3 regions of the Agrobacterium sp. A3-95 genome follow, and region 3 is predicted to be linked to each of the others. Evidence: riboswitches for the same ligand, from Rfam matches in the RefSeq annotation. Region 3 holds a riboswitch; each other region holds the start of a gene.
The links. Region 3 has a riboswitch for cobalamin ahead of ACQZ5Y_RS15025 (DUF1636 family protein). Riboswitches for the same ligand answer to the same signal wherever they lie in the genome.

Region 1: another riboswitch for cobalamin. It lies ahead of ACQZ5Y_RS16705 (DUF1852 domain-containing protein); the one in region 3 lies ahead of ACQZ5Y_RS15025 (DUF1636 family protein).
Region 2: another riboswitch for cobalamin. It lies ahead of ACQZ5Y_RS08265 (ABC transporter substrate-binding protein); the one in region 3 lies ahead of ACQZ5Y_RS15025 (DUF1636 family protein).

The regions. Positions count from the first base shown of each region.
Region 1 covers NZ_JBNWDR010000006.1:88,356-99,017, forward strand. The annotation lists gene ACQZ5Y_RS16680 (FGGY family carbohydrate kinase) at 14-1,483, shown strand; gene ACQZ5Y_RS16685 (sugar-binding transcriptional regulator) at 1,504-2,463, shown strand; gene ACQZ5Y_RS16690 (SDR family oxidoreductase) at 2,487-3,272, shown strand; gene ACQZ5Y_RS16695 (peroxiredoxin) at 3,262-3,816, opposite strand; gene ACQZ5Y_RS16700 (methionine synthase) at 4,480-5,508, opposite strand; gene ACQZ5Y_RS16705 (DUF1852 domain-containing protein) at 5,533-6,510, opposite strand; cobalamin riboswitch at 6,614-6,826, opposite strand; gene ACQZ5Y_RS16710 (hypothetical protein) at 6,969-7,154, opposite strand; gene ACQZ5Y_RS16715 (hypothetical protein) at 7,604-8,884, opposite strand; gene ACQZ5Y_RS16720 (glycosyltransferase family 2 protein) at 8,977-10,662, opposite strand, start outside.
Region 2 covers NZ_JBNWDR010000002.1:570,988-581,649, forward strand. The annotation lists gene ACQZ5Y_RS08225 (NAD-dependent succinate-semialdehyde dehydrogenase) at 1-1,156, opposite strand, end outside; gene ACQZ5Y_RS08230 (tartrate dehydrogenase) at 1,172-2,215, opposite strand; gene ACQZ5Y_RS08235 (aldehyde dehydrogenase family protein) at 2,229-3,692, opposite strand; gene ACQZ5Y_RS08240 (hypothetical protein) at 3,722-3,910, opposite strand; gene ACQZ5Y_RS08245 (cupin domain-containing protein) at 4,000-4,356, opposite strand; gene ACQZ5Y_RS08250 (2-hydroxyacid dehydrogenase) at 4,383-5,306, opposite strand; gene argE (acetylornithine deacetylase) at 5,331-6,455, opposite strand; gene ACQZ5Y_RS08260 (GNAT family N-acetyltransferase) at 6,667-7,545, shown strand; cobalamin riboswitch at 7,585-7,820, shown strand; gene ACQZ5Y_RS08265 (ABC transporter substrate-binding protein) at 7,986-9,017, shown strand; gene ACQZ5Y_RS08270 (iron chelate uptake ABC transporter family permease subunit) at 9,014-10,042, shown strand; gene ACQZ5Y_RS08275 (ABC transporter ATP-binding protein) at 10,039-10,662, shown strand, end outside.
Region 3 covers NZ_JBNWDR010000005.1:82,407-93,068, forward strand. The annotation lists gene ACQZ5Y_RS14995 (L-rhamnose mutarotase) at 1-289, shown strand, start outside; gene ACQZ5Y_RS15000 (L-fuconate dehydratase) at 326-1,603, shown strand; gene cobD (threonine-phosphate decarboxylase CobD) at 1,585-2,631, opposite strand; gene cbiB (adenosylcobinamide-phosphate synthase CbiB) at 2,630-3,595, shown strand; gene ACQZ5Y_RS15015 (cobyric acid synthase) at 3,582-5,039, opposite strand; gene cobO (cob(I)yrinic acid a,c-diamide adenosyltransferase) at 5,041-5,658, opposite strand; cobalamin riboswitch at 5,786-6,000, shown strand; gene ACQZ5Y_RS15025 (DUF1636 family protein) at 6,156-6,542, shown strand; gene cobW (cobalamin biosynthesis protein CobW) at 6,539-7,576, shown strand; gene cobN (cobaltochelatase subunit CobN) at 7,582-10,662, shown strand, end outside.

The DNA of each region.
Region 1 (10,662 bases), on a different contig from region 3:
AAGAACTCAAGTGATGCGCGCCATTCTGTCCATTGATCAGGGCACCACCAATTCCAAGGCCATTCTCGTTTCTGAAACAGGAGAATTGCTGGCGCGCGGTTCATCGCCGGTCGGCATCACCTATCCACAGCCCGGCTGGGTGGAGCAGGATCCGAACCGTATCTGGGCGTCGGTGCGCGAAGCGATTTCCGCCTGCCTGTCTTCGGCACCCTCCGCCGTCAGCATTGAAGCCATCGCCATTTCCAACCAGCGCGAATCGGTGACGATCTGGGACGGTGAAACCGGCGAGCCGCTCGGTCCGGTCTTGAGCTGGCAATGCCGCCGCACTGCGCAGGAATGCACCGATCTCATCGGCAAGGGCCATTCCGAACGTGTCATGGCGCTAACCGGCCTGCCTATTGACCCGATGTTTCCCGGCGCCAAGATGCGCTGGCTGTTGGAGCGTGCGCCGAAGGGCCGCAGCCTTCGCCTCGGCACCATCGATAGCTGGCTGATCCACTGCCTGACCGGCGGCAAGGTGCATGCCTGCGACGCCTCCAACGCGGCCCGAAGCCAGGTGCTCGATCTCAAGCGGCAGGTGTGGAGCGAAGAGCTTTGTGACCTTTTTGGCATCGACATCAACGCCCTGCCCGACCCGCGCGACAGCAGCGGCGACTTCGGCGTGACATCAGGTGTTCCCGGCATCAAGGACGGCACGCCTATTCTGGCTGCCGTCGGCGACAGCCACGCCGCCCTCTTCGGCCACGGCGCCTTCAATCCCGGTGACGGCAAGGTGACGTTCGGCACCGGCTCATCGGTGATGACGACGCTGCCGCATTTCATCGCGCCAGAGCGCGGCATCACCACGACTGTTGCCTGGAGGATTAACGGCAAGCCGACTTTCGCCTTCGAGGGCAATATTCTTGTTTCTGCCGCCTCCCTGCCGTGGATGACGGACATTCTCGGCCTGCCAGATGTCGCATCTCTTGTGGAGCTTGCCGCGACCGCTGAACCAGATGGCCCCGGTTTCGTCCCGGCCTTTGTCGGCCTCGGCGCGCCCTATTGGGATTCCAATTGCCGCGCGCTATTTTCGCAGATCAATTTCAGCACAAGTCGCGCGCAGATGGCCCGCGCCGTTACCGATTCCATCGCCTTTCAGGTTTATGACGTCTTCTCGACCATGCGCGCGCAGTCGCCCTCCGGCTTCGGACAGCTGTTCGTGGATGGCGGGCCGAGCCAGAACCGTTTCCTCATGCAATGCGTCGCCGACATGCTGGACCACCCCGTCATCCAGCGTGACGCGCCGGAAGCCTCCGCGCTTGGCGCGGCCTATCTTGCCGGCCTCGCCCTCGGTCTATGGAGCGATCTCGACGCCATCGCCGCGCTCAACAGTCACGGCAACGCCATCGCGCCTTCGTCCGGTGACGGCAGGCAACGGCTTGCCGTCTGGCGCGACGCGATTGCGCGCTCGACGTTACCTGTGACGTCGGGTAAGGGTGAATAAAAATTCACCCTGGAGGGCTTATGGGCAGGATCAACGAACTTCGGATGATATCCCGCGTGGCGCAGATGTATTTCAGCGAGCACAGGCGGCAGGCGGAGATTGCCGAACATCTCAATCTTTCGCAGGCCACCGTGTCGCGCATGCTGAAGCGTGCCGAAACGGAAGGTATCGTGCGCACCAGCATCATTCCGCCGCCCGGTACCTATAGCGATCTTGAAGCACAGCTTCGCGAACGCTTCGACCTGCCGGAAGCCATTGTCGTCGATTGCAGCGAGGATCGCGACGGCGCGATCATGGCCCGCATCGGCGAGGCTGCCGCGCATTTTCTCGAAGTGACGCTGTCGCAAAACGAGATCATCGGCGTTTCCAGCTGGAGCCAGACGATCTTCAAAATGGTGGAAAACATCCATCCGCTGAAGGGCGCCAAAGCGCGTTACATCGTCCAGACGCTGGGCGGCATGGGCGATCCTTCCGTGCAGACGCACGCGACCCAGATCACCACCCGGCTGGCGCGGCTGACGGAGGCCGAACCGAAATTGCTGCCGGTCCCCGGCGTCGCCACCTCTCGCGAGGCCAAGCTTTTGATGCTGGCCGATCCCTTCGTGCGCGAAACAATTGATCTTTTCGGTTCGATCACGCTCGCAATCGTCGGTGTCGGTGCCGTCGAGCCATCAGAGCTTCTTGCCCGCTCGGGCAATATCTTTTCCGCCAAGGAGCTTGCCGATCTCGCACAGGCGGGCGCCGTGGGCGATATTTCGCTCAGGTTCTTCGACAAGGACGGCAAGCCCGTCAAGACACCGCTCGATGACCGGGTCATAGGCCTTCCGCTGGAGAACCTCTCCAATGTCGACCGCGTCATTGCACTCGCCGGCGGCTCGAAAAAAACCGAGGCGATCGCCGGTGCGCTCAGAACCGGCGTGATCGATGTCCTTGTCACCGACAAATTCACCGCCGAACGACTGGTCGGCACAGAAACATAGCCGTTATCCCATAAGGAGGAGACATGAGGCGCTTTGAAGGTCAATCCGTATTCGTGACCGGAGGCAACAAGGGCATCGGTTACGGCATCGCCCGCCGTTTTGCCGAGGAAGGCGCGAAAGTCGCCATCGCCTCTGTCGACAAGGACACCAATGACGCCGCCAAAAAGCTGGCGGACGAAACCGGCTCAGTCACCCATGGCGTGATCCTCGATGTGCGGGATGCGGCGGCGGTGCGCGAGGCCTATGGCGCGGCCGAAGAGGCAATCGGTCCCCTTTCCATCTCCGTCCAGAACGCCGGCGTCATCACCATCTCCAAGATCGAGGAGCTGACGCAGGAACAGTGGGATTTCAACCTCGATGTCAACACCAAGGGCGCGTTCCTGTGCTGCCAGGAGGCGATCCGCCGCTTCCGCGCAAGTGGCACCAAGGGCCGCTTGGTTAACACCGCCTCCGGCCAGGCCCGCCAGGGTTTTATCTATACCCCCCACTACGCCGCTTCAAAATTCGGCGTCGTCGGCCTCACGCAAAGTCTGGCCAAGGAACTGGCGCCCGAAGGCATCACCGTCAACGCCATTTGCCCCGGCATCATCCACACCGAAATGTGGGATTATAACGACCGCGTCTGGGGCCAGATGCTCGGTGACTACAAGCCCGGCGAACTCATGGCCGAATGGGTGCGCAACATTCCAATGCGCCGCGCAGGAACACCAGCCGAAGTGGCAGCCTTGGTGGCGTTTCTCGCCTCCGAGGATGCGGCCTACATCACCGGCCAGACAATTAATGTCGATGGCGGGCTGATCATGTCGTAGCACTCAACCAATCGATGACGGCATCTGCGTTCTTCTCTGGCGGATGGACCGGGTAAAAGACATGCTTGATAACGCCCGTTTCGATAATCATCGTGAGCCTCTTGAGCAGTGTCAGGCCTCCAGCCTGGAAAGTTGGAAGGCGAAGGGCTGACACCAGAAGGAGTGAATGATCGGAAAGCAGAGGAAACGGCAGGTGAAGCCGCTCTGCTGCCTCTCGCTGATACTCCGTGGTCTGCGTAGAAAGGCCAAACAGACGCGTTGCTCCCAATGCCTTCAGTTCAGCGAAATGATCACGAAAGGCACAGGACTGTGGTGTACATCCCCTCGCGCCGGGTATTGCGTCCCATCCGTCAATCGCCTTTCCTCCGGGCGGGCTTGTCCGGGGGTAAGCATAGACCACGGTTAACCCCGGCTCACGCAGATCGACGGTCGTGCCATCCGTCGCAGCCAAACAAATGCCAGGCAACTCCATCCCGGGTAAATGCCTGGCTGCTCCGTCGTCACGTGGGGTAACTAATTGCTCATCCCCGCCGGGTTCAATCATTGCCACCTCGTTGCTCTTCCTGTCTGTCGACGTTGCGAAGTTAGCCGATTTTCATACTACCGCAATGTCTTGTGCGCAGGTGCAAAGCTGCCATAGCGATTCGCGCCGTCAGCCTTGATGGAATACGAACGCCACACCTTCATTCGATTTGACAAAGTCACCGATTGCCAAGTCTCTGACCGATAGTATCGATTTGGAATTTTCGCTGAAGCGATGTTCTGGGGCAACGGCTTCTTCGTCTTGGGATCGCTGCTACCGGGTGGCCACCACTGTCCCCATTTCCAAAAGGCAATTGCTGCTCTCGGCAAATACGTCCTGCTGACTGAGATCCACTTTTTTCGGCGATCTTAGCGGCCGTCGTGCTCCCGAAATTTTCGGCGTCTGGGAAGTTGTTCTGTTTGGCAAAAGTCACGAAGACGTCGGTGGCGTTGGAATAAATGTCTTCCAACCGAGACGTTTGGCGCAGACACTCAGCAGAAACAGGGCCGATTTTTAGAGAACAGGCGGTCTTGGCAGCTTTGCGCCAAGAGGCGGACATCCGTCGAAGCTGTCAGGATGATCCGCGCCGTGACCTTATAGCCATTCGTAAGTCTCCCAGCGTGTGTCGCGATGGGCGCGGTGGCGGCGAACGGCAGCCATCCGCAGGTGCAGACTATCAAAAAACTAAACAGTGAGCTCTCTTCGGACGATCTCAGCTCCTGCGCTCAAGGAATTCAGCTTGTCTCTTGCCACACGACGAGACAGGGGGGCCATGCCGCAATCGGTGCAGGGGCAAAGTTGATCCGCGTCAACAAACTTAAGCGCCTTTCGCAGCGTTGCAGCGACTTCCTCCGGGGTTTCGATGGTATTGCTTGCCACATCGATGGCCCCGACCATCACTTTCTTACCTCGAACAAGTTCCAGAAGATCCATTGGGACATGAGAATTGTGGCATTCGAGGGAGATCATACCGATGCCGGATTTCTGCAGCTTGGGGAGAGTTTCCTCATACTGCCGCCATTCTGACCCGAGTGTCTTTTTCCAATCCGTATTGGCCTTTATGCCGTAACCATAGCAGATATGGACGGCGGTCTCGCACTTCAGCCCTTCAATTGCCCTGTCCAAAGTGGCGACACCCCAGTCATTCACATCGTCAAAGAAAACGTTGAACGCAGGTTCGTCGAACTGGATGACATCGACGCCGGCAGCCTCCAATTCCTTTGCTTCCTCGTTAAGTATCACGGCAAATTCCCAGGCAAGCTTTTCACGGCTCTTATAATGGCCATCAAAGAGAGTATCGATCATCGTCATCGGACCCGGCAAAGCCCATTTGATGGGTTGTTTGGTCTGCTGGCGCAAAAACTTGGCGTCTTCGACGAACACGGACTTCTGGCGAGACACGGCGCCGACGACTGTCGGGACACTCGCATCGTAGCGATCGCGAATTCTGACTGTCTCGCGTTTTGCAAAATCGACCCCGTCGAGGTGCTCGATGAAAGTCGTGACGAAATGTTGGCGTGTTTGCTCGCCATCACTGACGATGTCGATGCCGGCACGTTGCTGATCGTCCAGTGAAAGGCGCAGGGCGTCTCTCTTGCCTTCCAGTAATTCCTTGCCCTCCAGCTTCCAGGGCGACCATAGTTTTTCGGGCTGCGCAAGCCAGGAGGGTTTCGGCAGGCTGCCAGCGGTCGATGTGGGGAGAAGTTTCTTCACGATGGGACCTCTTCTAAGTGATGCTCAGGCGGGGCGGTGAGCAAACAATTGCTCAAGGACGGCGCGGTATGGCTTGATGAAGTGTTTTTCGGTGAACTTACCCTGATCCACCGCCAAGCGATTTCGTTCGTCGCGATCGTAAATGACCCGGGTCAGCGAATAGTCCTGGTGCTTCAGGTTGGGCTGGTAAAATGTCCCGGCTGCTGCGTTCGCATTGTAGATTTCGGGGCGATAAATTCTCTGAAACGTTTCCATCGTGCTGATGACGCCGATTAGCTCAATATTGGAGTAGTCGCCCAGCAAGTCCCCAACAAAGTAGAAGGCCAACGGCGCAACGCTGCCTGCAGGCATGAAGTAGCGAACCTGCAATCCCATTTTCCCGAAATACTGGTCGGTGGACGAGAACCCATTCTGCCGGTATTCGACGCCCATGACGGGGTGATGATTTTCGGTCCGGTAATAGGTCTTGCTGGTCGAGGCGCTGATGCAAATGACCGGCGTCTTGCGAAAGTACGAGCGGTAGGCATCCGACCGCAGAAAAGACTTGAACAGGTTTCCATGCAGGTCGCCGAAGTCGGCCGGAATGCTGAAGGCAGGAACGCTCTTGTTATGCTCCGGCAGCACAATGCTGAAGTCGTAGTCTCGCACATAGGAGGAGAAGTTATTCCCCACAATGCCGTCGATACGTTCACTGGATTTGTGATCGATGATCGTCGTCTTCAGTATCTCGATGAGGGGAAATTTTTCACCTGCGACATCGAAGCTCATATCGACCGAAATGATCTCCAACTCGACCGAGTATCGGTCCGATTTGGGATTATCCCAGTGAGCGAGGGCGTTGAAGCGGCTGTCGATCATGCGCATGACATTGCGCAGGTTTTCCTGCCGCGTTTCGCCCCTGGCCAGATTGGCGAAATTGGTGGTGATGCGCGTATGTTCTGAAGGACGATAGTCCTCATCGAAGGGTACGCTCGTGATCGTAAAAATGCAGGTCTGAGACATGTTGTGCCCCTATAAAGTTGGGGGCATGGGTCTGCGGACGCATAGCAAGACGGGCCGCGACAATGCAGCCTTTGCTACGGCACACTGGGACACCCCGCCCGTGGACGTTATTTCACCAAAGGCAGGTCTCCTGGCTCACGGATCATCACTTCCGTCCGTCTTCCCGGGGTAAACCAGTGACATATTGGACTTCAGCTCGCCGCTTACAGTTGCGGGGGCAGCGTCGGCTTTTCCGCATGACACGGAGCACCGACTTCCCTCTTAGCCCCGGCACGTTGCGTGCAACGACTGGGGAACCTTAGGCGTGACGACCATATTGTAAGCCACGTCATCGGTCAACATCATATAACGATATCTTTATGTCCTTAAGTCTACGTTTCCATTGTCGGTTCCGACCGAGTAGGTTGCATTCGGCGTTGTCAGGCGATTCTCACATACGCGGACCTAGCCGTGGCAAACTAAAGATGAATCGTCGACTGTCGGTTCAATTCCGACAAGCGCAGGTAAGCATGCGTGATGACAGCTTCCGGGAAATAGTAGACGTCTCGCGCCACGCAGTTGAAAGGATCAGACCACACCACGAACAGTTCCTGGCGCGGGAGCAGCCTGGTGAAACCGGAGGCGCGCATGATTTCGGCTGCCACAGGCGTTTCAACGAAGCGGCCCCGCTGGAGGTTGGGATGCTATTCGGACATGCCCTACTGTGCCGGCGCAGCGCTATTTAAGGGATCGGCGTTTGAATTAAATAGCGAATGAGCGAAGGCAAGCACCCTTAAATAGCGGGCCGATAACATCACGGACGCGTATCCGCGACAGCATCGCCGAATCTGTGCTCGGTCCTTCGGACCGCCGCATGTCGTTGAAGGTGCACAGGAAGTTCCGATCCGCACCGGGCATCTGACAGGTCTGGCAGTGGGCGGTATTCGGCTTCGTTGATCGTACCGTTAGGCTTTAACCACTGGAACTGCCAGTCGGCAGTCAACGTTGCGGTTTTACGCTTTTCGCCGCTTTCAGCAGCGTCATGCGTCCCAGTTTTCAATCTCCGGCGCAACGGCCTGGAGCAATATCCTTCTGCTGCCGCCGAAACGGACGATTATCCCTCACAAAGACGAATACAACTGCTTTTTCTAAGAAAAGGGTTCCAGCCTTTCGCTGCAAGGATTGCCCAGGCAGTGGCCCCGACATGCGGCAACCTGAAATATTTGAAGTCGGCAAATGTCGAGGTCGGCCCGATCATCAGCCCGGTCGTCAGTTCGTCCCCGACTGTCGCGTAGATCAGGTTATCGGGAGATATTTGTGCGGCGATGGTGGCAAGCAGCGCCTCGGCCCGCTCGGCATCGCCGACCTGCTGAAATGCCAGCGCGGCCTGGGCCGTACCTTCCAGCCACACACCATCCTGATCGTCGTTAAAATCAAAACCTCCCGCAACCGCATAATGCCGATCAACCCAATGCAGAACACGCCCACTGCGGCCCCGAAACTCCGGCACGGCGAGAATGGGCCAGAGCTCGGAATCTATTCCGGACTGGCTCGAGTTGGGTGTGTCGCTTCCGGGTAGGCTGCCGACGTAAAACCGTCCCTGCTGCTCATTCCACATCGCATCAAGAAATTTGCGTGTTTTGTCCCGCATCGCCTGCCAGGCGCGCGCTCCCTCAATTTCGGCGAGCCAACCCGCAACGGCATACACATCGAGATTATGTTCCGTCGATTTCCACTCGAGTTTGGCCGGTGCAGGCTCATGACCGAATGTGCCACCTGTGTAGCCGATATCGCGGACGCCCGCCGTATGCGCATCGATCCAGCGCATGAGTTTGGTCGCTGCCTGCACATAGGACGGATTGCTTAATCGTTCACTGGCAGTGAGAAGCGCAAGTGCCGCCCAGGCCAGGTTGCCCGTTGCGCTGCCGACCTGATAGTCATCCTCGACCCACGTCTTGCTGGCCTCACTCCAGAAACCGGGCAAAAGCATAGCATCATTTTCGTTCGCAACGGGGCCGGAACGGTAGGCGTTGCGCAGGCGGCCATCGCTGTAATAGCGATCGTTGTTGACGGCGAGCAGCAGCGCATCGGCAACCCTTTTTGCTTCGGCGTCGTTGCCACAGGAAAAAAGGGCAATCGTCGCCAAGGCATTGTCATAGGTGAAACCCGCATTTGAAAGAGCGGGATCAAGCGCTTTGCCGCCTGGTGCAGGCTCAAAGCTCCGAAATATGAAGGGGGTGGTGGATTTGTCCATCTTCCCAACGAGACCCGCACACAAGCTCACAGCAAGGCGGTCGCGAACTGATCCGGAACCGGTGCGCCCATCGCCAGCAGCGACCACTCCTGTTGTGAAGCAGGTCATGAGAACTGTCGCGACGATCGATTTGACAGACATGAGTTTTCCGTTTGGTAGGCGCTCTTCCAAACAAGCCCGCCTCTAGCTTGCGGTTTACGTCGAGCACGGTCCCGGGTTTGGCGCGAATTGTCTTAGCTGAAGGCCCTTGCGAGTAACATCTGCATGGACTTCAAGAGGTCGCCCTGTTCCGCGACATTTTCGGGCGCATTGCGGAAAAGCAGCCTCAAGATTGCACGATGCTGGTCGGCAGTGGGGGTGAGAGTGAATTTGCCGGGCGTTTGCGACACCTTCGTTGCATCGATCTGCAGCCAGCCCACCTCGGGCACATACAGGGACTCTGCCTCGGCATAAGACCGGTTGCAATCTTCCAGGGTCGCGGTTTCGGTCGAAAGCGCCACGATCCGTACCGCCTTCACCTCGCTTGCGCACCGCAATCGGCCTTCGAGATCCACGCCGATCGGCTCTTCCTTGTCGACACGTGGTAATTCAATGCAGCAGATGAGGCTGGTGAAGGCAATCACCATGGCGACCGCCGACCAGATCAGGTTGAGACAATCTCGCGCCGAAAATTCTACAGGGGCGTCCCATGCGTAAACGGCGAGCAGAACTGAAACCGCGGAGGTGACGGTGACGATTGCGAAAAATAGCGCTGTGGGCCCGTGAATGCGCACCTGTGACCGGTCACCACCTTTCTCCGTGACTTTAAAGGGACGTCCGAAGGGTTTGCGCATAGCCTGAAACAAGGTGATGGTGATGGGAACAGCGGTCAACGCATGCGTCACTTCGGTGAACAGCGGTAGGGTGCGTTTTCCCGATATCCAGGTGGAGTAGGCCCAAAACAAAGCCAGTGACGACAGTCCAAATTTCATGAACATCAGCTCGTCGGCCTGAAGGGCGGAAACGCCTGTCAGCCAGTAGATCGATGGTGCCAGCAACAGGCAGAGAATGAAAGGCTTCGACAGCCAGCAAAACAGCCCGTGCAGATAATGCAGCCTTTGTGTCAGCGTGAACTTGCCACGCCACAATGGTCCCGTCCGCAGAAGGCCGATCTGAATGGTGCCCAGGCACCACCGCGTGCGTTGCGTGATATATTCTGGCAGGCCCTCAGCCGATAGACCGACACTGAGTTTTTCGTTGAGCCAGCGTGTGACGTAACCTCGCTCCATCAGGCGGTAGGTCAGCAGCATATCTTCGGAAAGTGCATCATGCGGAAACCCGCCGAGCTCGTTGACCGCCGCACGCCGCACGACAAAACTCGTCCCGACGCAGAAAGCGCAACCGACCGCGTCCTTGGCCGGCTGGAATACATCAAAGAATACACGTTGATCATCGACGAAGGAATTGCGGATGCCGAGGTTGTGCTGGATTGGGTCGCAATTAAAGTAAAATTGCGGTGTCTGCACAACCGCTACCTTGGGATCGGCGAAAAGACCGGTTACGCGACGAAGGAAGTTGGCCTGTGGCGCGAAGTCCGCATCCAGAACCATGATGAAATCGGAAACCTGTGGCAGCGCATTGGTGTGTTCAAGTGCATTGTTCAGATTTCCCGCCTTGGCATGTCTATTGTCCGGGCGCGTCACATAATTGACGCCGACCGTCTCGCAATAGTCCCGCACTTCCGGCCTGCGCGTGTCGTCGCAGACAAAAACACGCAGCTGCGGATATTGCATGGCCTGGGCCGCGATAACCGACTTCTCAAGGACGTTCAAAGGTTCGTTGTAGGTGCAGATAAAGACGTCAACGAGTGGCGCATCGGGATTAGTTGCAATCGCGGCTTCCCCTCTATCAGCCAGGAAAGTCCAGTCCGTCCGCCTCGT
Region 2 (10,662 bases), on a different contig from region 3:
CGCTCGCCAGCCGCATGGCGGTTGTTGCGCCCGTCAGCACCACCGGTGCGGTATATTGCGAACCTTCAGGCAGATCATGAGGCTTGGTAATGATCTCGGCGCCCTTGGAAACGGCGTCATCGATATGCGCGCGGATTTTGGCGATTGCCGGCTCATTGATCATCGGACCGATGGAAACACCCAGTTCCGTTCCGGGTCCGACACGCATGGCATCGACGCGATCAGCCAGTTTTTTCGCAAATGCATCGTAAACGCTCGCCTGAACGAGAATGCGGTTGGCGCAGACGCAGGTCTGACCGCCATTGCGGAATTTCGAAACGAGCGCGCCTTCGATGGCGAGATCGAGATCTGCATCGTCGAATACGATGAAAGGGGCATTGCCGCCGAGTTCCAGCGACAGTCGTTTTACACTGTCGGCCGCACCGCGCATCAACAGCGAACCGACACGGGTAGAGCCTGTGAAGGAAATTTTCCGCACCGTCTCATTGGCCATGATCTCGTTGCCGATCTCCGTCGGCATGCCGGTGACGATGTTGATGACGCCAGCCGGAATGCCTGCACGTTCGGCGAGAACGCCGAGCGCTAGGGCCGAATAGGGCGTGAATTCCGAGGGCTTGATGACCACGGTGCAGCCAGCCGCCAATGCAGGTGCGACCTTGCGGGTGATCATGGCGTTCGGGAAATTCCACGGTGTGATGATGCCGCAGACACCGACCGGCTCCTTCAGCACCACGATACGGCGATCCGGCGTCGGAGAGGGAATGGTGCCGCCGCTGATGCGTCGGCCTTCTTCCGCAAACCACTTGACGAAGGATGCTCCGTAACGGATTTCGCCCTTGGCCTCTTCAAGTGGCTTGCCCTGTTCGATGGTCAACATCAGGCCGAGATCGTCGATGTGTTCGATCATCAACGCGAACCATTTTTCCAGAAGCGCCGCGCGCTCCGCGTGCGTTTTCTTCTTCCACGGCCCGAAGGCAGCGTTGGCGGCTTCGATGGCCGCGCGGGTTTCCACGCTGCCCATATCCGGCACGGTGCCGATCACCGCCTGCGTCGCCGGGTCGATCACGTCGACCGTCTTGCCTGATGCGGCCGCTTTCCATTCCCCGCCGATCAAACCCATCTGGCGAAAGAGTTCCTTGTCCTTCAAGCCCTGCATTATCTGTCTCCGAAATCAGTCGAGAGCCGCGAGAACTGCGGCAGTTATTACGTCTGTCTTGTCCTTGCCCGGCACGGTGCCAATGCCCTGGCCGGTCGCCTTTTCCAGCGCCGCCATGACCCGCCTGGCCGTATCCGCCTCACCCAGATGCTCCAGCATCATGGCGCCGGACCAGATGGCGGCGATGGGGTTGGCAATGCCAAGATGGGCGATGTCAGGGGCCGAACCGTGCACCGGCTCGAACATGGAGGGTGCCGTGCGGTTGGGATTGATATTGGCGGAGGCGGCAAAACCCAGGCCGCCCTGAATGGCTGCGCCGAGATCGGTCAGAATATCGCCGAAGAGGTTTGAGGCGACCACGACATCAAGGCTTTCCGGCGCCATCACCATGCGCGCCGCCATGGCGTCGATATGATAACTGGAAACTTCAACATCCGGATATTCGGCGGCGAGCTTTTGCGTCACCTCGTCCCAGAACACCATCGAATATTTCTGGGCGTTGGATTTGGTGACGGAAGCCAACTTGCCGCGACGCTTTTGCGCCTGCTCGAAGCCGAAGCGCAGGATGCGTTCCACCCCCTTGCGGGTGAAGATGGAGGTTTCGACAGCGACCTCGTCTTCGGTGCCCTGATGCACGCGTCCGCCGGCACCGGAATATTCACCTTCGGTATTTTCGCGGATGCAGAGAATGTCGAATCCATCCGCTTTCAACGGTCCCTGCACGCCGGGCAGAAGCCGGTGCGGGCGGATATTGGCGTATTGCACAAATGCCTTGCGGATCGGCAGAAGCAGGCCGTGCAACGATACCGAATCCGGCACCTCCGCTGGCCAGCCGACCGCGCCCAGCAGAATGGCGTCGAAGCCGCGCAGGGTCTCGATGCCATCCTTCGGCATCATCGCGCCGGTCTCCTTGTAGAAGGCGCAGGACCAGGGGAATTCGGTGCCTTCAAGCGCAAAACCGGAGCTTTTTGCTGCGGTGTTGAGAACCTGCCAGGCGGCATCAGTCACGCTTTTGCCGATGCCGTCTCCGGGAATGAGTGCGATGCGATGCGTTTTCAAGATGTTTCCCCTGTTACAGTCCGATCAGGACGCTTTTGCTCTTGCGGTTGGCGAGATAGGCCTCCCGTCCGAGATCCTTGCCGATGCCGGAGCGTTTGTAACCGCCGGTCGGCAGGATATGGTCGCGGGAGCGGCCATAACGGTTGACCCAGATCGTTCCAGCCTGGATGGCGCGAGACAGGCGCATGACGCGCGAGATATCGCGGCTGAAAAGACCCGCGGCAAGACCGTAGGTAGGATGATCGGCGAGCGCCAGCGCCTCTTCTTCCGTCTTGAAGGTTTGCAGGGTCAGCACTGGCCCGAATATCTCTTCTGTGACAGCAGGGGAGGTCTGGTCGACATTTGCGATCAAGGTCGGCTGGTAGAAATAACCCGGACCGTCCATGATCGCGCCGCCCGTCAGGCATTCGCCGCCATGGGCGACAGCCGCCTGCACGATGCCGTCAATGCGCTGGCGCTGCACTTCGGAGATGATCGGCGAATACTGTGTTGCTTCGTCCCAGGTCGGGCCGGGCTTCACCGTCTTCATGCGGGCGACGATTGCGGCGGAAAGCGCCTCTGCGACACTCTCTTCAACGATGATGCGCGAGCCGGCAACGCAGGCCTGCCCGGCATTGGACAGAATGTTGCCGGCGATCGCGGCGGCGGCTTTTTCGATATCGGCATCTGCAAAAACCAGCTGCGGACTTTTGCCGCCCAGTTCCAGCGTCATGGGCTTGACGCCGGTACGCGCGATATTTGCCATGATGGCCGAACCTGCTGCCGTCGATCCGGTGAAGCTGACCTTGGAAATTTCGGGATGGCCGGTGATGGCATTGCCTGTCACTGGCCCGTCACCCAGCACGATGTTGATAAGCCCGGCGGGCAGCCCTGCCTTGATGGCGAGTTGCGCCATGAAAATGCTGGAGAAGGGCGTCATCTCCGATGGTTTCAGCACCACGGCATTGCCGGCTGCGAGTGCCGGGCCAAGCTTCCAGCCCGCCATGGACACCGGAAAATTCCAGGGCGTAATGGCGCCCACGACGCCATAGGGCTCGGTCATGATCATGCCGACGCTTGTATCGTCGGTCGGCACGAGATCACCGGCCTCCTTGTCTGCAAATTCGGCAAAGAAGCGGATCTGTTCGGCAGTGACGGCGATATCGCCGGCAATCAGGTGGCCCACGGGCCGGGTTGAGGAGAGCGCCTCGATTTTCGCCAGCGTCTCGGCTTCCTGCTCGATCAGGTCTGCCCAGCGTTGCAGCACCCTGGTGCGCTCACGCGGGCGCACGCCGCCCCAGTTACTGCTCTTCAGTGCGGCTTTGGCGGTTTGCACCGCCTCATCGACAAGTGCCGCATCCGCCTTCGGGCAACCGGCATATTCGATGCCGTCCGAAGGACGATGCATGTCGATGCCGTTTTTAGCCGGGATCAGCCGGTCGCCGATGAAATGGCCGATCGGCAAGGACAGGCTGTCTGGATCGAAGCTGAGCGTCATGGATGATCCTCTGTGGATATGCGCCAAAGCTACTCCCTGATGGCAAGCAGCATCGACCGACTGCGGCGGGGGCGGTGAACGAAAATCCTGTTTTGCTGGTGGCCCACAGCGCAATCTTCGGCGGGCAGGAAGACCGCGCCGAAAACCTTGCGGCGGGTCCGATCGAGGGCCGTAAATCCGGTCGAAAGGCATCCGGGCAGGATACCCATGTAAACCATGGCTGGCATCCGCCTGCGGATTGCCAGCCATCGCTGTTCTCAAAAATGCCTCTCCATCAGCCGGGATGCCAGGCATGCTGTTCGGCAAATCATCCGTTCACGGTCACATAGATCTTGCGCACGGTTTCGATTGTCTTCCAGACGCCAACGAAACCGGGCTTCATGACGAAGCTGTCGCCCGCCGTGTAACGCAGCGGCGCGCCGCCCTCCGGTGTGATCTCGATGACGCCTTCGAGAATGTGGCAGAACTCGAATGTCTCGCCCTTGATCGAGCGGCTTTCGCCGGGGGTCGCTTCCCAGATGCCGGTATGCACGGTGCCATCACGGGCTTCATCTAGCGGCCAGGTTTTGAACGACGGGTCGCCGGCGATGAGGCGTTCGGGCAGGGCCTTGGAGGCTTTCGGTTCAAAGGCGGGATTGGTGTCGATGGTCTTGAGGAGAGACATGGGTGTCCTTTCTTGGAACGGTAGGATCAATATCCGCGGCTACGGTCAACGAGGCCGAGCGGTTCGAGACCGGATTCGTATCGTTTGATATTTTCGACGACGGTGCGGGCAGCGGAATGGGGCTGGGTGACGCTGGCAATATGCGGCGTCAGAAGAATTTTCGGATGGGTCCAGAAGCGGTGGTCTTTGGGCAGGGGCTCCGGATCGGTAACGTCAATCACCGCACCTGAAAGCCTGTCGCTGTTGAGTGCATCGAGCAAAGCGTCATGATCGAGCTGTTTGCCGCGCCCGGCGTGAACCAGAGCAGCCCCTTCGGGAAGCATCCCCAGAAGCTCGGAGTTCAGAAGCCCCGTGGTCTCTTCGGTGAGAGGCAGCAGGCAGACGAGAATATCGCTGGTGGAGAGAATGGATTTGAGGCCGTCGTCGCCATGATGGCAGGTGACGCCATCGATCTGACGCTGTGAGCGGCTCCAGCCGGAAAGCGGAAAGCCGAAAGGTTTCAGCCGCTCCAGCGCAGCAACGCCCAGCATGCCGAGGCCGAGAACGCCCACCCGGCACTCTTCCGCCTGACGCTGGGGCAGGGCATTCCACAGTTGCTGGCGCTGCTGGTTTAAATAGACCGGCAGGTTGCGGTGGAGGGAAAGTACGCCGAGGCAGATATATTCCTGCATCATGCGGATGATGCCCTCATCCACCATGCGTACGACCTTTACCGTCTCAGGGATCGCCTCGATGTGAAACTGGTCGACACCCGCGCCAATCGAAAACAGGACTTCGAGATTGCGATACCGGGCAATGTCCTGTGGTACCGTCCAGGTGATGAGGTAACGGACTGCATCGGGATTGACGGTTGATGCATCCATCGAAAACGGCAGATCAGGCAGTTCTGCAGCTAGAGCCTGCCGGAAAATCTCGCCGCGCTTGGCGTCGGAATTGAAGAGAAACGTCATCTGAAATCTATGCTTCCCGAAGGTTCAAGCCGCACAGCGGCTTGCGAGTGTTTCCAGCATCGACTGGCAGGCCGAAAGTTCGCCCGTCGTTATGAACTCGTCCGGCTTGTGGGCGCGGCCGATATCTCCTGGTCCGCAGATGATGGCGTCGATGCCTGCCGCCTGGAACAGCCCCGCCTCCGTGCCGTAGCTGACGGCGGCGAGACAGGGGGTGCCGGTCAATTCCTCCAGAAGCAGAACAAGCGGAGCATTGGCTGCAAGCGAAAGCGCCGGATAATCGCTCATAGGCGTCCATTCGATATCGACACCCTTTGCTGCAAGAGCCTCGACGCTTGCGCGAACCGGCCCGAGCAGTTCAAGCGGCGATATGCCGGAAATCGCCCGTGCTTCCAGCTCGATGGCCGAGAAATCGGGGATGATGTTGATCGCCTGGCCGCCCTTCATCGTGCCGATCTGCAGCGAGGAATAGGGTGGCTCGAAAGTCGCTTCAAAGGGGCCTTTCGTCAGCTCATATGCCGTCTCCACGGCCTTTGCCATGATGCCGGTCATCAGGTGAATGGCATTCACCCCCTGATCAGGGCGGGACGAATGGCCGGAACGGCCACGGATGGTAATGCGAGCTGCTGCTTTGCCCTTGTGTGCACGAACCGCCCGCATATTGCTCGGTTCGCCGATAATTGCGCCCGCCGGTGCGGCGCACAGTTCAGGCAATCTGGCGAGAAGATGCGGAACGCCACGGCAACCCGCCTCCTCGTCATAGGAAAAGGCGATATGCACGGGACGTTTCAGCGCCATGTGCGAAAATGCAGGCGCTGCGGCGAGAACCGTGGCCAGAAAACCCTTCATGTCGGTGGTTCCGCGCCCGTAGAGACGATCATTTTCCGCCCGCAGTGTAAAGGGATCGGAAGACCATTCCGGCTCGCTGGCGGGTACGACATCCATATGGCCGGACAAAACATAGCCGGCGCGATCGGCCGGGCCGAAGGTGGCGAAGAGATTGGCGCGGTCGCCCTCCGGTCCCGCAAGCAGCGATACTTTCGCGCCGTGGCTTTCAAGATAATCGGCGATCCAGCCGGCAATATCGCCATTGGCGGTTCCAACGACCGACGGGAAACCGACGAGACGCTCAAGGATTTCGATTGCGTTCAATGGTCGTCTCCGCTGACCGGATTGTCATCCCGAAAGCTTAGAATGGACTGCGACGTTTATCTGCTGAAATGCGAATGATTTCGGTAGATTGTTGTGACCTTCCAGTGCTTTCAGAAAATTCGTGCTGGCGTAACCGGCTACCGTCGGATGTCGTGGGCTAGGCCGGGACCGAATGAAGGTTGTGAGCCGTAGGGGATGAGGGCCGTTGGTTATGGACCTGCTCAAAGTCGATAGTTTCGAGCTGCGGACCGTGGATATCGCGGACGTGGATGCCGATCATCTGCATGCACTCTCCATGGCCGTCGGATGGCGATATCACGCGAATGAATGGTGTTTTCTGCGGCAATGCGGCGTGGGTCTCGCCGCGCTCGATGAGATCGACCGTGTTGTCGCAACCGCGATGCTCTTTCCCTATGATCAGGGGTTTGCGACGCTTGGCATGGTCATTGTTTCGCCCCGTTTGCAGGGGCATGGCGTAGCACCATGGCTTGTGCAGAAACTTGTCGCAAAATTCCCCACTGTCTCCCTGCGGTTGAACGCGACGGGAGCGTCGCGGCGGTTGTTTTCAAGGTTGGGTTTTGCCGGTGATACGGAAAAAGTATATCTGTTCCGGGGAAGGGCGAATTGCCTTTTCGAGATACCGCCGCCCGGCAGAAAACAACGAATAGAGCCGTTATCCGCAGGTCATCTGACTGATGTGGTGGAACTAGACCGGGCGGCTTTTGGCGTTTCGCGCCGGAACGTTTTGCAGCGACTTTTGACGCAGAATGCGGGTTACGGTGTGTTTGAGGCGGACCGTCTTACCGCTTTTGCGCTGCGCCGTGCGGCAGGGCGGGGCCACATTATCGGTCCGGTCGTTGCGGGTGCGGACATGGATGCGATTGCGCTTGTAAGGCGGCATTTTACCGATCTGGACGATGAGCTGGTGCGTCTCGACACCATCAGCGACAATAGTCTCTTTATTGATTTTATTGCGCAATCCGGGCTGGTGGTGATTGAAACCCTTACCACCATGTCCAAAGACGCGCCGCAACCGGCGCCTTCCGGCGCTACAAAAATTTTCGCGTTGGCGGGTCCGTCTTTGTGCTGAGCAGCAGCACTATCGCAATTGACGCCCCGGCGCTTGCCCCTTATGTCAGAAAGCGACGGTTCCTGAAGCCGAAGGGCAAAGGGATTAATAGGGAACATGGTGCGGGTGATTTCTATCGCCCAATGCCGTGGCTGCCCCCGCAACTGTAAGCGGATTGCCGCTCATCCTCGTGACGCCTGAAAAGCGTCATGCCACTGCACCCTTCAAGGTGCGGGAAGGCAGATGAACGGCGCATATTCGCGAGCCAGGAGACCTGCCGTCATAATATTGACCATCGTTACGGGCGGGGATGCCCGGAAGAGGAGCTGATTATGACCTTTCCGTCCGCGGAAACGTATTTAGAGTCCCGTTCTCCATCTCCACACTTGTTGTCGCTCTGTCACTACGCGTTTTGACGCGCGGCCTGCGGATCACGCCACTTTATTTAGACTGGAGAACATATGTTTCATTTCAAACGCCTGCCGGTTTCCGCCGGTCTTCTGGCTGTCGCACTAGCGGCCTTGCCCGCCGGTGCCGCTCAGGCTGCCGAAACCACCTATCCGCTGACGATCAATAGCTGCGGCCACGAAATCACCTTCAAGCAGGCGCCCGCCCGCACAGTATCGGTCGGCCAGAGCACGACCGAGGTTCTCTATCTGCTCGGCGTGGCCGACCAGGTGGTAGGCACGGCGCTGTGGATCGGCCCGGTTCTGAAGGGTTACGAAGACGCCAATGCCAAGGTGGAGCGGCTTGCCGACAATGATCCGAGCTTCGAGGCGGTGGTTGGCAAGAGGCCGGACCTCGTGACGACGCAGTTCCAGTGGCAGATCGGTCCCGAAGGCGTTGTCGGAACACCGGAGCAATTCGCCGAACTCGGTATTCCCGTTTATACCTCCCCTGCCGATTGCATGGGCAAGGACAATTCCGGCGGCGGCGACGGCGTGCGCAAGTCCGTTTTCACCATGGACCTGATCTACCAGGAGGTCCGCGACCTTGCGAAAATTTTCAACGTGCAGGATCGCGGCGAGGAAGTCGTTGCCGACCTGAAAAAGCGTGAGGAAGCCGCCCGCGCCAAGATCGCTTCGGCGAATGGCAAGATTTCAGCAGTCTTCTGGTTCTCCAGCGCCGAGCTGGATATCGATCCTTACGTGGCGGGCCGCAATGGTGCGCCGGGTTACATCATGTCCGCGCTCGGGCTGAAGAACGTTATCGAAAGCGATGAGGAATGGCCGACTGTTGGCTGGGAAACCATCGCCAAGGCAAATCCGTCCGTGATCGTTGCCGGCAAGATGGACCGCCGGCGTTTCCCCGCCGATGACGTCGCCGTCAAGCTCAAGTTCCTTGCTACCGATCCGGTTGCCAGCATCATGCCCGCCGTCAAGGCGGCCCATGTCTTCGAAATGGACGCGCAGGCGATGAACCCGACCATCCGCACGATCGAAGGCATTGAAACGCTGGCCGAGGCGATTTCCACAGCCGGTCTCGCCAAGTGAACGGTCTTTCCGTCAATCTTGGCAGGGCGGGTCTGGCTTTTGCCGCACTCGCCCTGCTGCTCGTCGCGCTGATGGCCGGTGCGGCCATCGGCGAGACTGCCATTCCGTTCGACGTGGTGGCAAAGACCATTGCCAATCGTGTCTTCCATGCGGGTTATCCGCTGGAGCCGCTAGATGAGGGCATCGTCTGGAGTTACCGCCTCAGCCGCGCCGTTGTTGCCGCGTGCTGTGGCGCCTCGCTGGCGCTGGCCGGTGCGGTGCTTCAATCACTTCTGCGCAACCCGCTCGCCGATCCCTATATCCTCGGCATTTCCGCAGGCGCCTCAACCGGGGCCGTGGCCGTGGCGCTTCTGGGCTTAGGGGCGGGGTTCCTGACGATGCCGGCCGGCGCCCTGATCGGAGCTTTTGTGGCTTTTTCGCTTGTCAGCCTTCTGGCGGTGCGGGCAGGGCACGGCAACAGCGCCATCATCCTGGCGGGGGTCGCCGGTTCGCAACTGTTCAACGCCATGACGTCGTTCATCGTCACCAAATCCGCCAATGCCGAACAGGCGCGCGGCATCATGTTCTGGCTGCTGGGCAATCTTTCGGGCGTGCGCTGGCCGGATGTCTGGCTGGCTTTGCCGGTCAGTATTGCGGGTCTTGGGGTGTGCCTCTGGTACGCACGCGCGCTTGATGCTTTCGCTTTCGGCGGTCAGGCAGCAGCTTCGCTCGGTATTCCAGTGCGCCGGGTATATGCGGTGCTGATCTCGGTTTCGGCGGTCACGACGGCAGTCATGGTGTCGCTGGTCGGTTCTATCGGCTTCGTCGGTCTCGTCATCCCGCATGCGGCGCGCATCTTCGTTGGCGTTCGCCACGGCATGTTGCTGCCGGTGACGGCGCTGACCGGTGCAATTTTCATGATCATCGCAGATATTCTCTCGCGCACCGTCATTCCGGGGCAGGTGCTGCCGATCGGCGTGATCACTGCGCTGGTCGGCGCGCCCGCCTTCGCCTTTATTCTCGGGCAGAAGAGAGGCCGGTCATGAAATTATCCGCCCACGATCTGCATTTCCATGCCGGCAATCTCGACATCGTGCGCGGTGTTTCGCTGGAGGTCGCCACGGGCGAGTTTCTGGGTATCATCGGGCCGAACGGTTCGGGCAAAAGCACGTTGCTTTCCATGCTGGCCGGCATTCGCATGCCGCGTCGGGGTCATGTCATGCTTGGTGAGGAACGGCTTGCCACATTCGGGCGGCGCGAACTTGCCCGCAGGCTGGCCTTTGTGGAGCAGCAGGCCGAAACCACCGAGCGCATCAGCGCGCGACAGGCCGTGGAACTGGGGCGCACGCCCTATCTCGGCCCGCTTTCCGCATGGTCGCCAAAGGACGATGCCATCGTCGATGCAGCGCTCGGAAATGTCGATATGGCGGACAAGGCCGAGCGAAACTGGCATCACCTTTCCGGCGGCGAACGCCAGCGCCTGCACATTGCCCGCGCATTGGCGCAGGAGCCGCATATTCTGCTGCTGGACGAGCCGACCAACCATCTCGATATCGGCCACCAGATCGGCCTGCTCGATCTGGTGCGCAGGCAGGGACTGACGGTTGTGGCGGCGCTGCATGATCTCAATCACGCCGCCATGTTCTGCGACCGCGTCGCCATCATG
Region 3 (10,662 bases):
GATTGCGGAATATAGAAGACTGCACGCCGCCGTCTGGCCCGAAATTCTGGCGCTCATCAGCGATTGCAACATCCGCAACTACACGATCTTCCTGCGCGAACCGGAAAATCTGCTGTTCGGATATTGGGAATATCACGGCACCGATTTCAGCGCCGATATGGCGAAGATGGCGGCAAGCCCAAAGAACCAGGAATGGTGGTCTTTCACCATTCCCTGCCAGCAACCACTCGAAAGCCGCAAGGAGGGCGAGTGGTGGGCAATGATGGAAGAAACCTTCCACCACGACTGAACGATTTCCTTTGACACTGACCGCGAGTGAACGGCCATGACCAAAATTACTGATCTGCGAGTTTTCGACCTGCGTTTTCCGACCTCCCAGAGCCTTGATGGTTCGGATGCGATGAACCCCGACCCGGATTATTCGGCGGCTTACGTCATTCTCGACACCGATGAACCGGAACTGAAAGGCCACGGGCTGACCTTCACCATTGGCCGCGGCAATGAGATTTGCTGCATGGCCATCAAGGCGATGCGCCATCTGGTGGTCGGAACCGATCTCGCCACGGTGACCGAGAACCCCGGCAAATACTGGCGCCACCTGACTGGTGATAGCCAGCTTCGCTGGATCGGCCCGGACAAGGGCGCGATGCATCTCGCCACCGGCGCTGTCGTAAATGCTGTCTGGGATTTGCTGGCCAAAAAGGCGGGAAAGCCGGTCTGGCAGCTTGTTGCCGATATGAGCCCGGAAGAAATCGCCGATATCGTCGATTACCGTTATCTGACTGACGTGCTGACGAAGGACGATGCGCTTGCGATCCTCAAAAAAGCCGAAAGCGGCAAAAAGGAACGTATCGAGACGCTGAAGAACGAAGGCTACGCCTGCTACACCACATCAGCCGGCTGGCTCGGTTATGACGACGCCAAGCTGCGCCGTCTTTGCCAGGAAGCGATCGATGCCGGTTTCAACCATGTAAAGATGAAGGTTGGCCGTGATCTCGAAGACGATATCCGCCGCCTCACCATCGCCCGCGAGGTGATCGGCCCCGACCGTTATCTGATGATCGACGCCAACCAGGTGTGGGAAGTGGATCAGGCGATTGAATGGGTCAAGCAACTTGCCTTCGCCAAGCCCTTCTTCATTGAAGAGCCGACCAGCCCGGACGATGTCGCCGGCCATCGCAAGATCCGTGCAGCCATCGGCTCCGTGAAGGTGGCAACCGGCGAAATGTGCCAGAACCGTATCATGTTCAAGCAGTTCATCGCCGAAGGTGCAATCGACGTCGTGCAGATCGACAGCTGCCGCATGGGTGGTCTCAACGAGGTGCTGGCGGTTCTGTTGATTGCTGCCAAATACAATTTGCCGGTCTGGCCGCATGCCGGTGGCGTCGGCCTTTGCGAATATGTGCAGCATCTGTCGATGATCGACTATCTCGTGGTTTCCGGCACCAAGGAAGGCCGCGTGATCGAATATGTCGACCATCTGCACGAGCATTTCATCGAACCCTGCGATATTCGCAATGCCGCGTACATGCCGCCGAAGCTGCCCGGTTTCTCCATTGAAATGAAGCCGGATTCTATTGCGACCTACACGTTCAAGGGATGATTGAAGGATAACAGCGCTTCCGTGAGGCGCTGCCACTCCGCTTCGCTGCCGGGAAGGCCGAAACGCATGTCGTTCGGCCTTTCATCAAAAATGCGCACCAGAATGCCGTGCAGGCCAAGGTGATCGAACAGTTCTTTGGCCCGGTGGTCCCGCACCAGGGTAAACAGGGACGTACCGCCGGCAATCTTCAGGCCCGCTTTTTCCAGCAATTCACTCATACGCTGTGCTTCTGCCGCAAGCCGGAGGCGCATGGATGATTGCCATTCCCTGTCTGCCAAAGCCTGCGTCGCGATATTGAGCGCCGGCCCGGATACTGCCCAGGGGCCAAGCCTTGCCTCCAGCTCGGCAGCGATGTCGGGATGCGCAAGCGCAAAACCGAGCCGGACCCCTGCCATGCCATAGAACTTGCCGAAGGATCGCAGTACCACCAGCGCGTCGCGCCCTGCGACATTTGCAAGGCTTTCCGTATGTCCCGTCTCGATAAAGGCCTCGTCTACGACGAGCAGGCCGCCTTTGCGGCGCATCGCCTCGGCCAGCGACAACAAAGCTTCTCGATCCGTGATGCGACCATCGGGGTTGTTGGGATTGACCACCACCGCATAGTCGTAAGCTGACAGACCACTAATATGGTCTACCTCGGTCACTGTCAGTCCGGCCATGCGCGCGGTTCGGGCATGTTCGGCATAAGCGGGTGAGAGCACGGCTCCGCTTTTCGCTCCGCGCTCGAGTGCCAGGTGAGCCAGCAATGGCATCAGCATCTGGGTGCCGGGGGACAATGCCACATGCCCCGAGGATGGTGCGCCGAAAGAGGCGACGGCCAGCCTTTTCAATTCTTGGGCCGCGTCAGGCTCCGGCAGGCGGGCAAATGCGCTGGCGGGAACGGGAGAATGCGGGTAGGAGTGCGGATTGATCCCGGTCGACAGGTCGATCCACGGTTCCGGCGCTTCAGGAAACATCAGACGCGCCTTGCCGAGATTGCCGCCGTGACGGATCGCAGCCTGCGCTTTTTCCGGTACCTTATCGCCCATGTTCTTCGCTCTCGCTTTCCTGTCGCTCTTGATCGAACGCCTGACTGGATATCCGGACTGGCTGTTCAAACGCATCGGTCATCCCGTCACCTGGATCGGTTCGCTTATCGCGCTGCTGGACAAAAAATGGAACCGGGAGAGTGCTTCATTTTCGCAGCGCAAGGCGGCAGGCGTCGTGGCGCTTTCCGTTTTTCTGGCGCTGACGGTGCTTGTTGCATGGTTAGTGCAATCGGTTCTGCTTTTATTGCCCCTTGGTCTGTTGCTTGTTGCGGTGCTTGGGGCGTCACTTCCGGCCCAAAAAAGTCTGGAACAGCATGTGGAGGCCGTCGCCATTGCGCTGGAACGCGAGGGGATTGACGGCGGGCGCAAAGCTGTCTCCATGATCGTCGGGCGCGATCCGCAGGCGCTGGATGAGGCGGCAATCTGCCGGGCGGCAATTGAAAGCCTGGCTGAGAATTTCTCTGACGGCATTGTCGCCCCTTCCCTCTGGCTTGGTCTTCTGGGGCTGCCAGGCGGTGCGGGTTATAAGGCAATCAACACGGCCGACAGCATGATCGGTCATCGCTCGCCACGCCATGAGGCCTTTGGTTGGGCGTCGGCCCGGCTGGACGACCTGGTCAATTTGCCGGCATCGAGACTGAGCGGCGGTCTTCTCGTGGTCGCCGCGTTTTTCGTGAAGGGTGCATCACCGAAAGGGGCAATTGCCGCGATACGCCGCGATGCGCGGCATCACCGCTCTCCCAATGCCGGCTGGCCGGAGGCGGCATTGGCCGGGGCACTGAGCTTTGCGCTGGCCGGGCCGCGCTCCTATGGCGGGCAGATGATCGAGGCTCGTTTCATGGGCGAAGGCGGAAGAGCGACACTGGTTGCTGGCGATATTCGCACGGCGCTCAGGCTGGCGAGGATCGCAGACTTCCTGCTGATCGCGCTGTTCGGATTGCTGGCAATCCTTATCGCGCTATAGAAAGCAGTCTGTCGAGATCGAGGTGGTTCTCCATATGGGCCGCCAGGCGATCAAGAACGGCATGCACCTGCGCATCATAGTTCAGTTGCGTGCTCTGCCCACCAAGGCGCTCAAGCCACGCCCCGCGTTGGCGGTCATCCGCAAACAGGCCGTGGATATAGGTGCCTAAGATGCGGCCATCGGGCGAAATTGCGCCATCGGCATGCCCGTCAATGGTCGAAAATGGCAGGTTGCCCGCAGCACCCGTCGTTTCGCCAACATGCATTTCATAGCCGGATAAGGGAATTCCGTCGAAACTTTGTCCCTGGACGGAAACGAGCCTCTTGTCACCGGTCAAAACCGTCGTCACATCCAACAGGCCCAACCCATCGACCGTCATTGGTGGTCCTTCGATGCCGTCAGGGTCGGCAACGGTTTTTCCAAGCATCTGGTATCCGCCGCAGAGACCGAGAACATAACCGCCGCGGCGCACATGTGCCTTGATGTCGATGTCGAGGCCTGCATTTTTCAGCACGGCGAGATCAGCTATGGTGGATTTCGAACCGCAGAGCAGAACCAGCCGGCAATCGGCGGGAATGGTCTCGCCCTGCCGCACTCGGATCAGCTCCACATCCGGCTCCATGTCGAGCGGATCCAGATCGTCGAAATTGGAGATATGCGGCAGGATTGGCACGGCAATGCGGATTTTCGCGCCGGGCTTTTGTTGCGCCGGGCCGGTAAGCCCAAGGGCGTCCTCCGCTGGCAATTTCGCAGCATCGGAAAAATGCGGCAACAGCCCGATGGACGCCCAGCCGGTCTTTTCCGCGATCATCCGCATGCCGTCTGAAAACAGCGTAGGGTCACCGCGAAAGCGGTTCACGATGAAGCCCTCTATCATCGCGGCATCATCGCGTTCGAGAACGGTTTTTGTGCCCACGAGGCTGGCGATGACCCCGCCCCGGTCGATATCGCCGATCAGGATCACGGGAGCATCTGCGGCGCGGGCAAAACCCATATTGGCGATGTCGTTAGCGCGGAGGTTGATTTCGGAAGCACTTCCCGCCCCTTCCACCAGCACCAGATCGGCCTGTTGTTTCAGGTGCTCGAAGCTCTCCAGCACATGCGGCATCAGCCCGGCTTTCATGTGCTGATAATCGGCTGCCTTGGCATTGCCGACAATTTTGCCCTGTACGACGACCTGTGCGCCGGTTTCGCTCTGCGGCTTTAAAAGCACCGGGTTCATGTGAACCGACAGCGGAACGCCTGCTGCCCGCGCCTGCAGCGCCTGCGCGCGACCGATCTCGCCGCCATCGGCAGTGACCGCCGCATTGTTCGACATGTTCTGCGGCTTGAACGGCATGACGGACAGGCCACGCCTGACGAAGGCGCGGGCAAGGCCAGCCACCATCAGCGATTTGCCGACATCCGAGCCGGTTCCCTGAAACATCAGCACACGTGCAGTCATGTCAGTATTCTATCCCGGCCTGCGCCTTTACGCCCGCCTTGAAGTGATGTTTGACGAGGGTCATTTCCGTCACCATGTCGGCAGCGTCGATCAACGGTTGTTTGGCGTTGCGGCCGGTAACGATGACATGCAGATCGGATCTACGGTTGGAAAGCGTTTCGACGACCTCTTCCAGCGGCAGGTAATCATAGCGGAGCGCAATGTTCAGTTCGTCGAGAACCAGCAATCCGATCGTCTCGTCAGCCATCAGTGCTTTCGCTTCCTCCCAGGCCTTTGTAGCCGCCGCGACATCGCGCTTGAGGTCCTGCGTGTCCCAGGTAAACCCCTCGCCCATGGTGCGCCATTCCACCCTGTCGCCGAACAAAGTCAGGGCCTGCTGTTCACCCGTCGACCATGCGCCCTTGATGAATTGGACGACGCCGACCCGCCGCCCGGTGCCGAGCATGCGCAAAGCGAGGCCGAAAGCGGCCGTGGATTTGCCTTTACCAGGGCCGGTATTGATCATCAGCAGACCTTTTTCGATGGTCTTTTCCGCGACTTCGGCATCCTGAACCGTCTTGCGGTTGACCATTTTCTGCCGGTGGCGTTCGGCTTCGCTGTCGCTGATATCGCGTGTCATCGCGTTTTCCTTCTCGTCCAGCGGCGCGGGACCGTATGCCCCCACCATTCGGAGCGGCGACTATACTCAATTTGCCGCACCCGGCAATCGACAAGCCGGCAGCATTGACCGTCACGCCCGTTCAGCCTAAGGGTAAGGCACTGACGGTCTTTTCCCGGCAACGGGAAAAGCTAAGAGGGAACACGGTTCCACCCCATAACGGGTCATTCCGTGGCTGCCCCCGCAACTGTAAGCGGTAAGCCCGCACTATGAAGCCACTGGACCATAAAATTGGCCCGGGAAGGTGGTGCAGGGTGTTTTAAAGCCGCAAGCCAGGAGACCTGCCGTTTCAGGAAAAAACGTCTCCCGGGCGGGGTGCTCCGGTCAGCCGGTCGAATTGATTTGCAGCCGCGCTTTTCAGTGCGCTGTTTTCGACATCCGCACCCCGATGAGTTTAAAGGCGCGGAAAGCGGAACGGTTTGGATATTACCACAACATCTTCTTGTGCGGACGGGACAATGGAAGCCAACACAGCTTCCGGCGTGGTCGTTTTTGTCTGCCGAAGCTGTCGCGACGACACCGATCCCAATGCGGAGCCGCGCCCCGGCACCATCCTTGCGGAAGCTGCCATCGCAAAAGCGCGTGAATCCGGCATCGATGTTCGCTCCGTCAATTGCCTTGCCAATTGCAAACGCGGCCTCAGTGCCGTGCTGCGCGGTGCCGATGGCTGGTCCTATGTATTCGGCGGGCTGACGCCCAACGATGCGGAAGACCTGCTCACGGGCGCGCAAATGCTGGCCGCCTCCGCAGATGGCCTGATGCCTTGGCGCGGCCGCCCCGACACATTGAAGCGCTGCATGGTGGCGCGCATTCCCCCATTCGATTTTACCGAGGAGAGATCATGAGCACCCTTCTGGACCGCGTTCCCTGCACCATCGTCACTGGCTTTCTGGGGGCTGGAAAAACCACGCTGCTGCGCGGTCTCCTAGAAAAGCTTGATGGCAAGCGGCTTGCCATCATCGTCAACGAATTCGGTGATATCGGCATCGATGGGGATATCCTCAAGGGATGCGGCATTGAGAGCTGCCCGGAGGAAAACATCGTCGAGCTGGCCAATGGCTGCATCTGCTGCACGGTGGCGGATGATTTCCAGCCGGCCATCGAGCAGATTCTGAGCCGCCAGCCGAAGGTGGAGCATATCCTCATCGAGACCTCCGGCCTTGCCCTGCCCAAGCCGCTGGTGCAGGCATTTCAATGGCCGGCCATCAAGAGCCGCGTGACGGTTGACGCTGTGGTTGCCGTGGTGGATGGCGCTGCCCTTGCCGAGGGTCAGGTGGCGCATGACATGGAAGCCCTTGCCGCCCAGCGCGCAAATGACGAAGCCCTCGATCACGACGATCCGGTCGAAGAGGTTTTCGAGGACCAGATCGCCTGTGCCGATCTTATCGTGCTGACCAAGGCGGATCTGCTCGATAGCGCCGGTCTGGAAAAGGCGAAAGCTCATATTCTCGAGCATTTGCCGCGGGCCGCAAAGATCGTCGTCGCCTCGAATGGCGTCATCGATCCGGCCGTGCTGATCGGCCTCGGTCTTGCGGTTGAAGAGGATATCGAAAACCGCCGCACCCATCACGATGGTGAACTCGACCACGAACATGACGATTTCGACAGCTTCGTCATCGACCTGCCGGCCGTGATCGATCCGGAAGCGCTGGCGGCTCGTATTGCCAAGACGGCGGCTGCGGAAAATGTTCTGCGCATCAAAGGTTTCGTCGAAGTATCCACCAAGCCGATGCGCCTGCAGGTGCAGGCAGTCGGTAGCCGCGTCAACCATTATTACGACCGTCCCTGGGCGGTCGGTGAAGAGCGCCGCAGCCGCCTCGTCGTCATAGGCGAAAAGGGCCTCAACCGCGAAAAGATCGAACAGATGCTGGCCGCCTGATAGAAATGCACATTCTCGCCACCACATCTTCGTCTCTGGACGACCTGATCGAGCCGGTTGATCTCAACCAGCCGCGATCGGACGTGGTGATGCTGTCTTTTTCGGCAAGCGATCTTGCCGGGCTGGAACAGGCATGGCGGCAGGCAGAGGGCGCGCTTCCGTCCCTGTCTGCCGCCAACCTCTCCGAGCTTCGGCATCCGATGTCGGTCGATCTGTGGATTGAAAAGACGGCCGAACATGCCCGTGTCATCCTTATCCGGATTCTCGGCGGCGCGGAACGCTGGCGCTATGGCGTCGATCAGCTCAGCACGATGGCGCGGCGACGTGGCATAAAACTTATGCTCCTGCCGGGTGAATGCAGTGAGAGAGACGAAAAGCTCGAAGCAGTCTCGACTGTTGATCGCCAGACGTTGGCGTCCGTCCTCGCCTTCTTCCGCGAGGGTGGGCGGGAAAATATGGACCGGCTTGCCATTGGTCTTGCTGCCCTTGTAGGTGGTGGCGCATGGCCAGATATCGAGGCTCAACCGCTGCCGAAAGCCGGCTTTTACCGGCCGGGTAAAGGCGTCGTGGATCAGGCGGAAGCCTGCGCCGGTTTTCCCGCCGTTGCAGCTGTCCTTCCCATTCTCTTTTACCGCTCCATGCTTCTTGCGGCCGATGCGGCGCCCGTGGATGCGCTTTTTAACGCGCTCTCTCAGCGCGGTTTTGCGCCATTGCCGATTTTCGTCAGCGGCCTCAAGGATGGGGAGGCGATCCGCTTTCTCGAAACCGTACTGCCCGAACTCCAGCCCGCCGCCATCGTTGCCGCCACGGCTTTTGCCAGCCAGATGGACGACAGCGGTAAAACCCTGTTTGACCGCCTCGGCGTGACGGTGTTTCAGGTGGTTATGGCGACGACGCGACGGGACGGCTGGGCGGAAAATGCGCGCGGTCTCAACCCTTCCGATCTTGCCATGCATGTAGTTCTGCCGGAACTCGATGGCCGGATTCTTGCTGGCGCAATCTCATTCAAGCAGGTGCGGACTGATGGCGGTATCAGCCTCATCAATGTACCGGAGGCTGATCGCGTCGAACAGGTGGCAAACCGAATCGCTGCCTTTCTGCAATTAAAACAGTCCACGCCACAGGAACGGCGGATCGTCATTCTGATGCCGGATTATCCCGGTGCTGCGCCGGGGCGCACGGGTTATGCCGTTGGTCTTGATGTGCCGCAAAGCGTGCTTGAAATGCTGCGCGATCTGGCCGCGGCAGGATATGTGGTCTCGGATATTCCCGAAACGGCGCGGGCTTTGCTGCGTTGTGTCGAGCAGCAGGAAGCGGCTGTCGAACTTTCAGACTATCGTGATTTTCTTTTGGGTTTGCCTGAAGGGGTTGCCGCCTCCGTGGATAGCACGTGGGGTTCGGCCGAACAGGACGACGCACTAACCGACGGCGCATTCCGTTTTCGCGTCGCCCGTTTCGGCCAGATATTCGTGGCCCTGGCACCGGATCGTGGGCGAAATGAGGATCGGCGGGTGGATTACCATGACCCTGCCCTGCCGCCACGTCATGCGTTGGTCGCTTTCGGCGCCTGGATGCAGCGTGTCGCAGGGGCGCATGCCATTGTGCATGTCGGTGCGCATGGCACGCTGGAATGGCTGCCCGGCAAGACAGTTGCGCTTTCCCGCGATTGTTTTCCTGAAATCGTCACCGGGTCTATGCCGGTGGTCTATCCGTTCATCGTTTCCAATCCGGGCGAAGCGGCGGTTGCCAAACGGCGGATCGCTGCCGTCACGATCGGCCATGTTCCGCCTGTGCTGGTAGATGCCGGGCTTTCGCCGGAACAATCGGCTCTGGAACAGCTCGTCGACGAATATGCGCAGGCGGATGGGCTCGACCGCCGCCGCCGTGACCGGCTGGCGAAACTGATCGTAGAGAAGGCACTGGAAACCGGTCTTGCGGCGGATGCCGGTGTAGGTGCGAAGGACGATGCCGATGCGGCGCTGTCGCGCATCGACGCCTTCCTCTGCGACCTGAAGGACTTCGCCATCAAGGATGGCCAGCATGTTTTTGGCCGCAGCCCCGAAGGAGAGACCGATCTTCTGAGGCTTGAAAGTGCTGCGGCGGAAAAAACAGCGCTGCTTGCCGCGCTCGATGGCCGCCATATTGTCCCCGGTCCTTCCGGCGCACCCGCGCGCGGGCGTCTCGATGTCCTGCCGACGGGCCGCAATCTTTATGCTGCCGATCCGCGCACCATGCCGACGCCGACGGCTTTCGAGCTGGGCCGCATGGCGGGCGAAGAAGTGCTTCGGCACCATCTGCAATCCCATGGCGACTGGCCGAAACATCTGGTTTTTGATCTCTGGGGCAGCGCCAGCCTGCGCAATGGCGGCGAGGATGTGGCGCAGGCGCTGCATCTGATGGGAGCGAGACCGATCCATGACCCGGCGACGGGCCGCGTCACAGGCATCGAGGTTCTGCCGCCGGCCAGTATCGGGCGGCCGCGTGTCGACGTCACATTCCGGATTTCCGGGCTGTTCCGCGACATGTTTCCGGCGTTGATCGCTCTTCTAGACGCCGCCGCCAAGGCTGTCGCGCGGCGGGAGGAAGCGCCGGGTGACAATCCGCTGGCGGAAGAAGCGGCGGCACTCGGGCATATACCGGCACGCATCTTCGGCTCCGCACCCGGCACCTATGGTGCGGGCACTGAAGAGAAACTCGCCAGCGGAAAATGGGAGGAACGTGAGGAACTAGGGCAAGCGTATCTGGATGCGGCAAGCCATGCCTTTGGTGGTGCGGATGGGCTTGAGATTTTCGAGGATGCCGGTTTTGTCGAGCTGGTACGCCGTGCCGATCTTCTCGTTCACACCGGTGACGATCCGGGCCGGGATCTTCTCGACGGCTCGTCAGATGTCGCTTTCATCGGTGGTTTTTCCGCCGCAAAAGCACTCCTTGGCGGCGTTGCCGATATTGTGGCGCTGGATACGACCGATCCCGCGCGTCCGCGCGCGCGATCCATTTCGCAGGCGCTGACGCGCGTTGTTCGGGCCCGCGCCGTCAATCCGCGCTTCATTGCCGGCCAGATGCGGCACGGCCCGCGCGGGGCGGCG